2 regions of the Nocardioides sp. NBC_00850 genome follow, and region 2 is predicted to be linked to the other one. Evidence: riboswitches for the same ligand, from Rfam matches in the RefSeq annotation. Region 2 holds a riboswitch; the other holds the start of a gene.

Region 1 (6,059 bases), 440 kb from region 2:
TCCTGCTCGCCGCCAAGCACAAGCTGTTCTCCAAGCTCGTCTACGGCAAGCTGCTCGCCGCGCTCGGCGGCAACTGCTCCTACGCGATCTCCGGCGGGGCGCCGCTCGGCGACCGCCTGGGCCACTTCTACCGCGGCATCGGCGTCACCGTCCTGGAGGGCTACGGCCTCACCGAGACGACCGGCGCGCTCACCGTCAACCTGCCCGAGGCGTTCAAGATCGGCACCGTCGGCCGGCCGATTCCCGGCACCTCGGTGCGTGTCGCCGATGACGGCGAGCTGCTCTTCAAGGGTGGCCAGGTGCTGAAGGAGTACTGGCAGAACCCGGCCGCGACCTCGGACGCGAAGACCGAGGAGGGCTGGTTCCACTCCGGCGACCTCGGCGAGGTCGACGACGAGGGCTTCGTCAAGATCACCGGCCGCAAGAAGGAGATCCTGGTCACCGCCGGCGGCAAGAACGTCGCCCCGGCCGTCCTCGAGGACCGCCTGCGCGCCCACGTGCTCGTCGACCAGTGCATCGTCGTCGGCGACGGCCAGCCGTTCATCGGCGCGATCGTCACCATCGATCCCGAGGCGCTGCCCACCTGGGCCGAGGCCAACGGCAAGTCCGGCAACATCGAGGATCTCGTCGAGGACGACGACCTGCGCGCGGCCATCCAGAGCGCCGTCGACGACGCCAACAAGGCGGTCTCGAAGGCCGAGTCGATCCGCAAGTTCGCGATCATCCCCGAGTCCTGGACCGAGGAGGGTGGCCAGCTCACCCCCAGCCTCAAGCTCAAGCGCAACGTGGTCATGCGCGAGTTCAGCCACGAGGTCGACGCGCTCTACAGCAAGTAAGACCACGCCGAGTCGGCTCGTTCTGACGAGCCGACTCGGCGCTGTTTTCGGTCAGGACGAGCCGACTCGGCTTCAGTCGAGGACGCGGTGGGCGATCGCGATGCGCTGCAGGGTCGTCGGGTGTGAGCCGAACCACGACTGCGACCAGGCCTGCGGGGACGGGTCGGAGAGCGAGCGGGCACCGAGGTCGTGCTGCAGCCGGGTGAACGACTCCAGGTCGCCGGTGGCATGGAGCGCGTCGACATCGGCGCGGGCCTCGACGTGCCGGCTGAGGCCGTTCTGGATCGGCATCGCCAGTACGCTCGCCAGCGCGAAGACGGCCATCAGCATCGGGACGGCTTCGGGGGTGGCGTACTCGTCCTGGCGGCGGTAGGACAGCAGCAGGCCGAGCAGACCGACGCCGGCGACCGCGCCCGCGGCTCCGATGACCGTGCCGACCAGGACGTCGTCGTGCTTGGCGTGGGCGAGCTCGTGAGCGACGACGGAGAGGACGGCGCCGCGCGCGGCCGCGCCCCGCTGCGAGTCGACGAGGTTGTCGTAGAGGACGACGCGGCGGGTGGAGCCGAAGCCGGTGACGTACGCATTGAGCGAGGTCGTACGCCGGGAGGCATCGACCACCAGGACGTCGTCGAGCTCGACGCCCTCACGCTCGGCGATCGCCATCACCTCGGTCCGGAACTGGCCGCGCGGCAGCGGCTCGAAGTCGTTGAACAGCGGCTCGATGACGACGGGGTAGACGAACGAGCCGACCACCACCAGGGCCGCGACCAGGACGGCGGCGACGGCCGGCCACCAACGCCGGCAGAGGCGGATGCAGGCGAAGAGAGCGAGCAGCGCCACGGAGGTGGTCACGATGCCGACGACCTGGTTCAGCAGCGAGTCGCCCAGCCAGGGCCCCCACGCCTGCCGGGAGAGCCCGTAGCGCATCTGCAGCCGGTGGATGGCCACCCCGAACGGCAGCGTCGCGATCCAGCCGAGCAGCGTGACCACGGCGACGGCGAGCACCACCCGAAGCAGCCACGGTCCACGCAGCCGCGCCACCAGACGCCGGCCCAGCGAGGTGAACCCGAGCACGCAGGCGACCACCAGGGAGACGACGAGCGAGGCCCGGCTGATCCAGCGAGCGGTGCCGGAGTAGGCCAGCATCCGCTCGAGCTCCTCGGGCGTGAACACGTCACGCTCGTCGGGCAGGTCGAGCGCGCCGCCCGGGTAGGGGTGCCACGGGATCAACGTCCAGGCGAGCACCACGAACGCCACCGCCCCGAGGACGAGAACCACCCAGGACGTACGCCGCGTTGCACTCATTTCTGCCCCCGTCATCGAGCCGAGTGTGACAGACGGGTCCGCCAGCGGGCGGTCAGCTCGTCCTCCCCGAAGCCGAAGCTTGCCTGCAGCGCCTTCTCCAAGCCGATGCCGCGCCCGGTCTCCTCGTAGAGGTCGACCAGGGCCTGCTCGCCGCCGGCCTCGGCGAGCACCTCGCAGGCGAGCCAGGCGGCTTCGTACTCGGCGCCGAAGTGCTCCGAGCGGGTGTTGAACTCGGCCTTGCCCGGCAGGTGTTCGGGGGCGCCGTCCTCGCGTACCTGAGCGAGGATCTGGCCTGCGGTCTTCGACAGTGGCAGCTTGGTGTCGCGGAGCGCGACGTAATCGGCGAAGCCCTCGACCAGCCACATCGGCCGGCGGGTGTTGGTCGCGGCGTCGGTGGCCGCGTGGGTGGCCTCATGGGTGATGACGATCTGGGCGCCGGGGGCATCGAGGTCGCCGATAACGCCCTGGTCGACCCATACGTGCAGCGGGGTCCCGGCCTTCGTGGACCCATCGACGGTCGCGGTCACCGCCGCGACGGCGGTGTAGGTGCCCGGCTGCGCGCCGAGAGCGGAGTCGAGGCCGTTCGCGGGCACCTCGAGGACCAGGCGCGGGTCGTTCCAGGGGATCACCTTGCGGACCCCAGCGACGGCGGTGGTGGCCAGCTCGGCGTAGCGGTCGGCGACCTCGGCGGACGCCTGGGCGACCACGAGCGTGGAGCCGGTGCGGCGCACCTCGACCGGGCCGCTGAGCCACAGCGGCAGCCGGGTGCCCTGGGCCGCCGAGAACCCGCTGATCGCGCCCTCGGCGTCGAAGCCGACCTTCAGCTCCTCGGTCAGCGCCGGGTCGCCGGGCGTGCGCCACGACATCTCCACGTCGGCCGTCCAGGAGCCGTCCGGCTCCACGTTGCCCGACTCGGCGACGTACCTCGCGGTGACGTCCCCGATGCCGATGGCCCGGGCGTTGCGCACCGCCACCGAGGCGGCGTCCTCGCCCTCGGGCTCCGCCCCGTCACGTACGCCGTCGACCAGCTCCTCCAGCGAGGCCCGGGCGCCTTCGGTGTCGGCGCGCACGACCGGCGCGCTGCTCGGGGTCGGTGCGACGTACTCGCCACCGCCGGTCAGCCGCCAGCCGACGAACCCGGCGAGCAGCATCACCAGCACGAGCCCGGCCCCGATCAGGGCGGGATGGGCCTGGATGCGGGAAAGAAGAGAGCCGACCGTTCGCACCTGCGAACGATCGGCCTCTTCGGGGTCCTGGGTCAACTCAGCCCGGGCGGACGGCGCCCGTGTAGGGCATCTCGTCCATCGGGGAGACCTTCACACCGGTGCTCGGGTTGGACGCGTGCACGATCATGCCGTTGCCGATGTAGATGCCGACGTGGCTGATCGGGCTGTAGTAGAAGACCAGGTCACCGGGGGCGAGCTGGTCGCGCGAGACCTGGGGTCCGCTGCTGTACTGCGCCGAGGAGGAGTGCGGGAGCGAGACGCCGGCCTGGCCCCAGGCACCCATGGTGAGGCCCGAGCAGTCCCACGACTCGGTGCCGGTGGCGCCGTAGACGTAGGAGTCGCCGACCTGGGCGAGGGCATAGTCGACGGCCACCTTGGCGCGGCCCGAGGGCGGCGGCAGGTTGGAGGGGATGCTGGTGTCGGTGGACTGGAACTCCTCCAGCTCATCGGCCTCCAGCTCGTCGAGCTCGGCCTGGGCCGCCTCGTACTTCTTGTCGATCTCGCTCTTCTTCTGCTGCATGGTCGTCTTGACCTTGGCCATCTGGGACTTGGCGTCCTCGGTGGCCTCGCGGCGGACCTGGAGGGCCTCCGCCTCGGTGTTGTACCGAGCCAGCAGGTCGGCCTGCAGCGCGTTGTAGGACGAGACGGTGGAGAGACCGGCGAGGAACTCCTGCGGGTCCTCGGAGGTGATCACCTGGCCGACGGCAGAGACGTCGGAGCCCTCGAACTGCCGCAGCACGGAGTCACGGAGCTCGGCGCGGATCTTGTCGAGCTCCTTGCTCTGACGCTTCTCGTCGGAGCTGAGGTCGTCGAGCTGGTCCTTGAGGTCCTGAAGCCGCAGCTTGGCGTTGCTGTAGTCCTCGTTGGCCGCCTCGGCCTGGGTGTAGAGCTTGTCGACCTTCTTGCGAACGTCGTCGATGTCAGGGTCTGCCTGGGCGGGGGTCGCTGCGGGAATGATCCCGGCGACACCGATGGCGGCGATGCCGGCTGCTCCGGCAATGAGTCGCTTCCGGTCGCGTGTCACGAGCGGACGGTCTCCTTGTGTGTAGTCGTTGACGCCTACCGGGTGAGCTGACGGGTTCAGGCACGACCTGCCTTACCACCGCTCCTCGATCTGGTCTCCCAGATCGCCCTTGCGGCGGATGCACCCCAGGTGATCGCACTCCGTTTTCGCGGCGTACGACCGGTGTGGTTCCCCGGCTCCTGGCCCGCCCCGAAGCGGGCCTGGACTAAGCGCGACACTCGCGTGGGCCGGTTGACCCACTTCCACGAGCGCCAAGTTCCTGCGCACACTAGCCGACGGCATCCCCCACCTGCCAACCACCCACGCCCAAAAGTTCGGCTACATCCCTTCCACCATGCGCAGCGGCGGGACCAGTCCACCCTCGGCCAGCACGTCGAGCGCCCGGCGCTCGTCGTCCTCGATGGTCAGCTCCGGAGGCGGCCCCAGAAGCACGGTGACCACGCAGTCGTGGCACGCCAGTCCCCGCACGAGGCAGGTGTCACAGTCGATTCTCGTCGTCATGTGAGTGACGGTCTCACCGAGCACCGACATTTTTGCTTTCGCCCGGTTGCGTCCGGCGTGTCACCACCATCGCAGCACGGTATTCAAGGCGGCGATCGCGGACCGGGTCCCTACACTTGGAACATGGAGGTCTCCGCGTACGCGACGCTCCCCGACACGGTCCGGGGGCGCATCGTCGCGCTCACGGCCGGGGTGCTTCCCGACGTGGTGCGCCTGCCGCCCGCGCTCAAGCGGATCGCCGACTTCGCGCCCGCCCGGCGGGCCAAGGCCGGTGGCGCGATGATCGCCTCGGTGCTCGAGAGCGACGACGAGGTCCGGGAGAAGGTCGGCAGCCAGCTGCGACCGGCGTACGTCTCCGAGGGCTCCTCCGACGACGTGGTCCTCCCCGAGGATCCGGCCGAGGCGGCCGCGGTCGTCTGGCTCATCCGCCCCGACGGCTGGGAGGTCTCGCTCAAGGAGGCCCTGGACCGGCTGGAGGCCGCCGCGGTGCCGGTGGTCGACGCCGAGGTCGCCCGGCTGCGCGGCAAGCTCGCCGCGGCCGAGGACGAGCTCCGCGAGGTGCGTGCCGACCGCAAGGCCCGCCTCGACGACCTCAAGGCCGACAACACCGCCCTGCGACGCAAGCTCGGCGAGGCCCGGGCCGCCGCCCGCGAGGCCGGCACGGGGCTGGACGAGGCTCTGACCGAGGCTCGCACGGCGCTCGCCCGCGCCGAGGACGAGCTCGCCGCACGTGACCGCCAGCTGCGGCAGCTCCGCAGCCAGATCGACAAGCTGGAGCGTGAGGCCGCTGCCGAGCGGCGTACGTCCAAGACGGACCGCGAGGATGCCTCGCTGCGGGCCCGGTTCCTGCTCGACACGCTGCTCGACGCGGCCGGGGGCCTGCGTCGCGAGCTGGCGCTGCCGCCGGTCACCGGCACCCCGGGCGAGCGGGTGGAGGCCGAGCTGGCCTCCGCGGACGCCGCCGCCGGTGCGGGGGTCACCAGCAGCGCCCACCTCGAGCAGTTCCTGGCGATGCCGCGGGTCCGGCTGATCGTCGACGGCTACAACGTCTCCAAGGCGCTGTGGCCCGGCTCGGCGCTCGATGCCCAGCGGCTGCGGCTGCTGCGGGCGATCGCGCCGATCGCCGCCCGCACCGGCGCCGAGACGACCGTCGTCTTCGACGCCCAC
Region 2 (6,059 bases):
CGTACGCGTCGAACTCACCCTCGCGTCTTCGACACCCGTGCGCCAGAAAATTCTCACGAAGCCTCGGTCGCTGCGTCCTCGGCCTCGTCGGGGACCTCTTCACCGCGCGACTTCTTCGCCGCGGCGACCGAGCGCTGCAGGGCTGCGAGCAGGTCGACGACCTCGCCGGAGGTCTTGGTGGAGGTGGGGGTCCGCTCGACCTCGCCGCCCTCGATCTTGGCCTTCACCATCTCCTCGACCGCGCTGGCGTAGTCGTCGGAGAACTCCTCGGGATGGAAGTCGCCCGCGAGAGTCTCGACGAGCATGTTGGCCATCTTGATCTCGGAGTCCTTGATCTCGCCGGCCTCGACCTTGAAGTCGGGCACCCGGATCTCGTCGGGCCACATCATCGTCTGCAGCACGATCACGTCGCCGTTGTCGGTCGGCCGCACCCGCAGCGCCGCGACCGTGGTGCGCTGCCGCAGCGCGACGGTCACCAGGGCGACACGGTCGGCCTCGAGCAGAGCCTGGCGCAGCAGCGCGTAGGGCTTGACCCCGGTGTTCTCCGGCTCCAGGTAGTAGCTCTTCTCGAAGAGCATCGGGTCGATCTGGTCGCTCGGCACGAACTTCTCCACCGCGATCTCGCGCGAGGAGGTCGTCGGCAGGTTGGCGAAGTCGTCGTCGGTGAGCACGACCATCTCGCCGTCCTCGGTCTCGTAGCCCTTCGCGATCTCGGAGTAGGGCACCTCCTCGCCGTCGATCGAACAGATCCGCTGATAGCGGATCCGGCCACCGTCGGACTGGTGCACCTGACGGAAGGAGACGTCGTGGGACTCCGTCGCCGAATAGAGCTTCACGGGCACGCTGACCAGCCCGAACGACACCGCGCCCTTCCAGATCGCACGCATGCGGCCCCCTCGTCGGTTGGGATGGATTCACCAAGTATCTGTCGGATTCCCCAATACCGGTACCCCATTCGCCCACGTCAGAGCCGCCACACCCGTTCGCGAGATGAAGCAAGATGGACGCATGCGTCCCATGCTCGCCACCCCTGGCGCCCACGTTCCTCCGGGGGAGGAGTGGGTCCACGAGGTCAAGTGGGACGGCATCCGCCTCATCGGAGAGTCCGGGCAAGGACGTACGCAGACCCGCCTCGTCACCCGCAACGACAACGACGCCACCCCCGCCTGGCCCGAGATCGCGACGGGCCCGGAACGCGACATCGTCGTCGACGGGGAGGTGATCGCGCTCAACGATGCCGGGCTGCCCGACTTCCGAGTGCTCATGGACCGGATGCACAACCGCGACGTCCGTCGGGCGGCGCGGTTCGCGGAGAAGATCCCCGCGACGTACATGGTCTTCGATCTTCTCCGTCTCGACGGGCGGCTGCTCATCGAGGAGCCCTGGACCGAGCGCCGCAAGATCCTCGAGGCCGTCCATGCCGAAGGCGACCTGGGCTCGTGGCAGGTGCCGGCGACGTACGACGACGGCCGAATGCTCCACGAGGTGACGCGGGCGCAAGGGCTGGAGGGGATCGTGTCCAAGCGTCGTGGCAGCCGCTACCGGCCGGGGGAGCGGAGCAAGGACTGGATCAAGCTGGCCCACCGCTACCGGGCCTCGCTGGTGGTCGGCGGCTGGCGCCCCGAGGTGGGCACCGAGGGCGGCACGGAACGTCTCGGCGCTCTGCTCGTCGGGCAGCCGACGCCCGAAGGTCTGATCTACCGCGGGCGGGTCGGCAGCGGCATCACCGGCAAACGGGCCCAGCGGCTCGGGGAGCTGCTCCGCGAGACCAGCCGGAGCCCCTTCGCCGGACCCGAGGTCGACCCCGACGGGGGAGTGCCGCCGGTCGACGCTCGCGGCACCCACTGGGTCGAGCCGCTCCTCGTCGTCGAGGTGGAGACCCACGGCACCGCCGTCGCGGCGGCGAGCTACAAGGGCCGGCTGAGGCAGCCGAGCTTCATCGGGATCAGGGACGACGTCTCACCGGAGGATCTGTGATGGTCGAACGAGAAGAGGTACGCGTCGAGGTCGACGGCCGGGTCCTGACCCTGACCAGCCTCAGCAAGGTGCTCTATCCACGTACGGGCATGACGAAGGGCGAGGTGCTCAACTACTACGCCCAGGTCGCGCCGGCGCTCCTGCCGCAGCTCCAGGACCGCGCCGTGACGAGGATCCGCTGGCCGCACGGCGTCGGCGACATGTCGTTCTTCGAGAAGAACGCACCGGCCGGCACCCCCAGCTGGGTCCGCACGGTCATCGTTCCGACAACGGGATCCCGAACCGCCGACCACAAGGAGGGAACACTCACCTTTCCGATCCTCGACAGCCTCGCCGCCCTCACCTGGGCCGCGAACCTCTCCGCGCTGGAGTTGCACGTCCACCAGTGGACGGTCGGCGCCGACGGCACCCCGGCCGGCGCGAACCGGATCGTGATCGACCTCGACCCGGGCGAGCCGGCCGGCCTTCAGGAGTGCTGCGAGGTGGCGCTGCTGGTGCGGGAGGCGCTGGCCGCCCGTGACCTACCCGCGACCCCGGTGCTCAGCGGGAGCAAGGGCCTCCACCTGTACGCCGCCCTGCCGGACCCCGTCGAACCGGACGTCGCCACCGCGCTGGCCAAGGAGATCGCCGAGGACCTCCAGAAGGCCCACCCGCGCAAGGTCACCGCGACGATGACAAAAAGCCGCAGGTCAGGGAAGGTTTTCCTGGACTGGTCGCAGAACTCGGGATCGAAGACGACGATCTGTCCCTACTCGCTACGGGGCAAGGCGACCCCGACGGTCGCGGCCCCGGTCACCTGGGACGAGGTCTCAGAAGGGGCCGAGGATCCGCTCGGTATCGACCAGCTGGGACCTAACGATGTGATCACGCGCTTATCTGAAAGGGGGGATCTCTTCACAAGCCCTACGGGGCTGTAACTATTGTTCTCTTCATGTCGAACTCCGTGCTTGTCGTAGAAGACCAAGAGGACATCGCTGCTCCCCTGGTGCGCACGCTCCAGCGTGAGGGCTATGACGTCACCTGGGTCGACTCCGGCAAGAAGGCGCTGGAGCTGCTGGCACCTCCGTACGACGCCGAGCTGGTGCTGCTCGACCTGGGCCTTCCGGACATGGACGGGCTCGAGGTCTGCAAGGCCGCTCGCGACAACGGCTACGAGGGCGGGATCATGATCCTCACCGCCCGTGACGCCGAGATCGACCTGGTCGTCGGGCTCGACGCCGGTGCCGACGACTACCTGGCCAAACCGTTCGCGCTGGCCGTCCTCCAGGCGCGGGTCCGTGCCCTCCTGCGCCGCTCGGGTCCGGTCGAGCCCGGCGCCGACGACGACGCCCTGCGCATCGACGTGGCTGCCCACCGGGTCTACGCCGGCGAGCGCGAGGTGACCCTGACCGGCAAGGAGTTCGCGCTGCTGGCCGTCCTGGCCGCCTCCCGCGACAAGGTCGTCTCCCGTGACCGGCTGATGGCCGAGGTCTGGGACGAGAACTGGTACGGCTCGACCAAGACGCTCGACGTCACCGTCGGACGCCTTCGCCAGAAGCTCGAGGCGGCCGGTGTGCAGGAGAAGGTCGTCGCCGTCCGCGGCGTCGGTTTCCGTCTCGAAGCAGCGGAGTAAACGCAAGTTCGACACGGTGTCATATGCGTGTTCAGTGCGTGAGATGTTTCACAAACGACGGCAAAGTCACGCGTGAACACGCCGATTGTGCTCCAGATTCGGCCATTCGGGATTGGATCCGTTCCAGATCGCATGTCACCTTGGATGAGCCGTGCAGAACGCACGACCGGCCCCGGTACACGCCGAATCCTGTCCCTCCGGACGCCGGCCCCTACTACTGAACCCCCTTTACCCTCACACTCAGCAGTACGTATGGGACAGGAGCGGGGGACCCAAGTTCCACGCGACTAACTCGGACGGTCGCTTGGGGTGAAGCCATCGCAGATGGCCGGGCAACCTTCTAGCCCGAACCCGACAGCTCACCTCGCAGGCGTGGGAAGGAACTCACGCATGTCCAAGTCCGTATCTCATCCTGCCCATCGAGGCACGCCGCGCCCGTTCCGGTCGCCGAACGTCTCGATCGCCCGGACGATCGCAGGATCTCTCAGTGGCCACGGCAAGCTCGTCGGCCGCATCACCCTCGCCAGCGGCATCGCCGCCGGTGCCCTGGTAGCGGTGCCCGCCGCCAACGCCGCCCCGGTCTCCCACGAGACCACCACCACCGCCGAGTCGACCGTCGCGCCGGCCAAGGTGGTGGAGGCTCCGACCCTGGAGGCCTCGGCCACCCCCACGGCGATGCTCACCGACATCAAGCAGCTCGAGAGGGCTGTCGAGGTGCAGGAGCGCAAGGCCGAGGCAGCTCGCAAGGCCGCCGAGGCGAAGCGCAAGGCAGCGATCGCCGCCAAGAAGGCCGCGGAGGCGAAGAAGAAGGCCGAGGCAGAGGCGAAGGCCTACGCCGCGAGCCAGGAGGGCAAGATCGAGCGGGCGATCAGTGTCGCCTCGGAGCAGATCGGCGACCCGTACGTCTGGGGTGCCACCGGTCCGAGCTCGTTCGACTGCTCCGGCCTGACGCAGTACGCCTTCAGGGCCGCCGGCATCGAGCTTCCCCGGGTCTCGCGGGACCAGGCCGCTGCGCTGCCGACGATCCCGAACGACCAGATCCAGCGCGGCGACCTGATGTTCTTCGGTAGCCCCGTCTATCACGTCGGCATCTTCCTGCGCTGGGAGAATGGCCAGGCGATCATGCTGCACGCTCCCAAGCCGGGCGCGTCTGTTCGTGAAGAGGCTGCCTGGGACGGCTGGTTCGCCGGCTCGACCCACCAGGCCTGACCCTCTTTTCGGCACAGTCTCGGGACCCATATATCCCCCTGGCGCTCGCCCTCCGGTTCCCCTACCGGAGGGCGAGCGCATATTTTCCGAAGCGGAGCCCCGAGGAGGTCGGCACAGTGGGGTCGGCGAATCGGGTGCGGTACCACGCGTCAAGTAACCTGTAAGACGTGGCAGGCCCCGAATTCGACACCGAGATCAAGCAGCTCCAGGCAACGATGCAGACCATCGGCCAGGTGCTGGACCTGGACGCGATGCGCAAGGAGATCGCCGACCTCGGCGAGCAGGTCGCCGCGCCCGACCTCTGGGACGATCAGGACAACGCCACCCGCGTCACCGGCCGTCTCTCCCTGCTGCAGGGCGAGCTCAACAAGTTCACCGAGCTCCGCACCCGCATCGAGGACCTCGGCCTGATGGTCGAGATGGCCCAGGAGGAGGGCGACGCCGACTCGCTCGCCGAATCCGAGGCCGAGCTGGGCCGGGTCAAGAAGGCCGTCGAGAGCCTGGAGATCCGCACCCTGCTCTCGGGGGAGTACGACTCCCGCGAGGCCCTGGTGACGATCCGCTCCGGCGCCGGTGGCGTCGACGCCGCCGACTTCGCCGAGATGCTGATGCGGATGTACGTCCGCTGGGCCGAGCGCAACAAGTACCCGGTGGAGGTCTTCGACACCTCCTACGCCGAGGAGGCCGGCCTCAAGTCCGCCACCTTCGCGATCCACGCCCCCTACGCCTACGGCACCCTCTCCGTCGAGGCCGGCACCCACCGTCTGGTGCGGATCAGCCCCTTCGACAACCAGGGCCGCCGCCAGACCTCCTTCGCCGCGGTCGAGGTCGTGCCCGTGCTGGAGCAGACCGACGAGATCGAGCTCGACGAGAACGAGATCAAGGTCGACGTCTACCGCTCCTCGGGGCCGGGTGGCCAGTCGGTCAACACCACCGACTCCGCGGTCCGGCTGACCCACATCCCGACCGGCACCGTGGTCTCCTGCCAGAACGAGAAGTCGCAGCTGCAGAACAAGGCCGCCGCGATGATCGTCCTCAAGGCCAAGCTCCTCGCGCTGAAGAAGGCCGAGGAGGAGGCCCATCTCAAGGATCTCAAGGGTGACGTCGCCGCCTCGTGGGGCGACCAGATGCGCAACTACGTGCTCAACCCGTACCAGATCGTCAAGGACCTGCGTACGACCTACGAGACCGGCAACCCGCAGGCGGTCTTCGATGGCGACATCGACGGGTTCCTCGAGGCCGGCATCCGATGGCGCCGCGG

Evidence for each region. Region 2 has a riboswitch for cyclic di-AMP ahead of OH802_RS26255 (C40 family peptidase). Riboswitches for the same ligand answer to the same signal wherever they lie in the genome.
Region 1: linked by a shared signal. The riboswitch ahead of OH802_RS24165 (NlpC/P60 family protein) and the one ahead of OH802_RS26255 (C40 family peptidase) in region 2 are both predicted to bind cyclic di-AMP.

The regions. Positions count from the first base shown of each region.
Region 1 covers NZ_CP108845.1:4,976,921-4,982,979, forward strand. Annotated here, with positions in the region: gene OH802_RS24150 (AMP-dependent synthetase/ligase) at 1-836, shown strand, start outside; gene OH802_RS24155 (M48 family metallopeptidase) at 909-2,156, opposite strand; gene OH802_RS24160 (hypothetical protein) at 2,153-3,367, opposite strand; gene OH802_RS24165 (NlpC/P60 family protein) at 3,405-4,391, opposite strand; cyclic di-AMP (ydaO/yuaA leader) riboswitch at 4,409-4,613, opposite strand; gene OH802_RS24170 (hypothetical protein) at 4,710-4,892, opposite strand; gene OH802_RS24175 (NYN domain-containing protein) at 5,016-6,059, shown strand, end outside.
Region 2 covers NZ_CP108845.1:5,420,778-5,426,836, reverse strand. Annotated here, with positions in the region: gene OH802_RS26275 (Ku protein) at 54-887, opposite strand; gene OH802_RS26270 (DNA ligase) at 1,009-1,977, shown strand; gene ligD (non-homologous end-joining DNA ligase) at 1,977-2,894, shown strand; gene OH802_RS26260 (response regulator transcription factor) at 2,909-3,589, shown strand; cyclic di-AMP (ydaO/yuaA leader) riboswitch at 3,803-3,974, shown strand; gene OH802_RS26255 (C40 family peptidase) at 3,980-4,798, shown strand; gene prfB (peptide chain release factor 2) at 4,966-6,059, shown strand, end outside.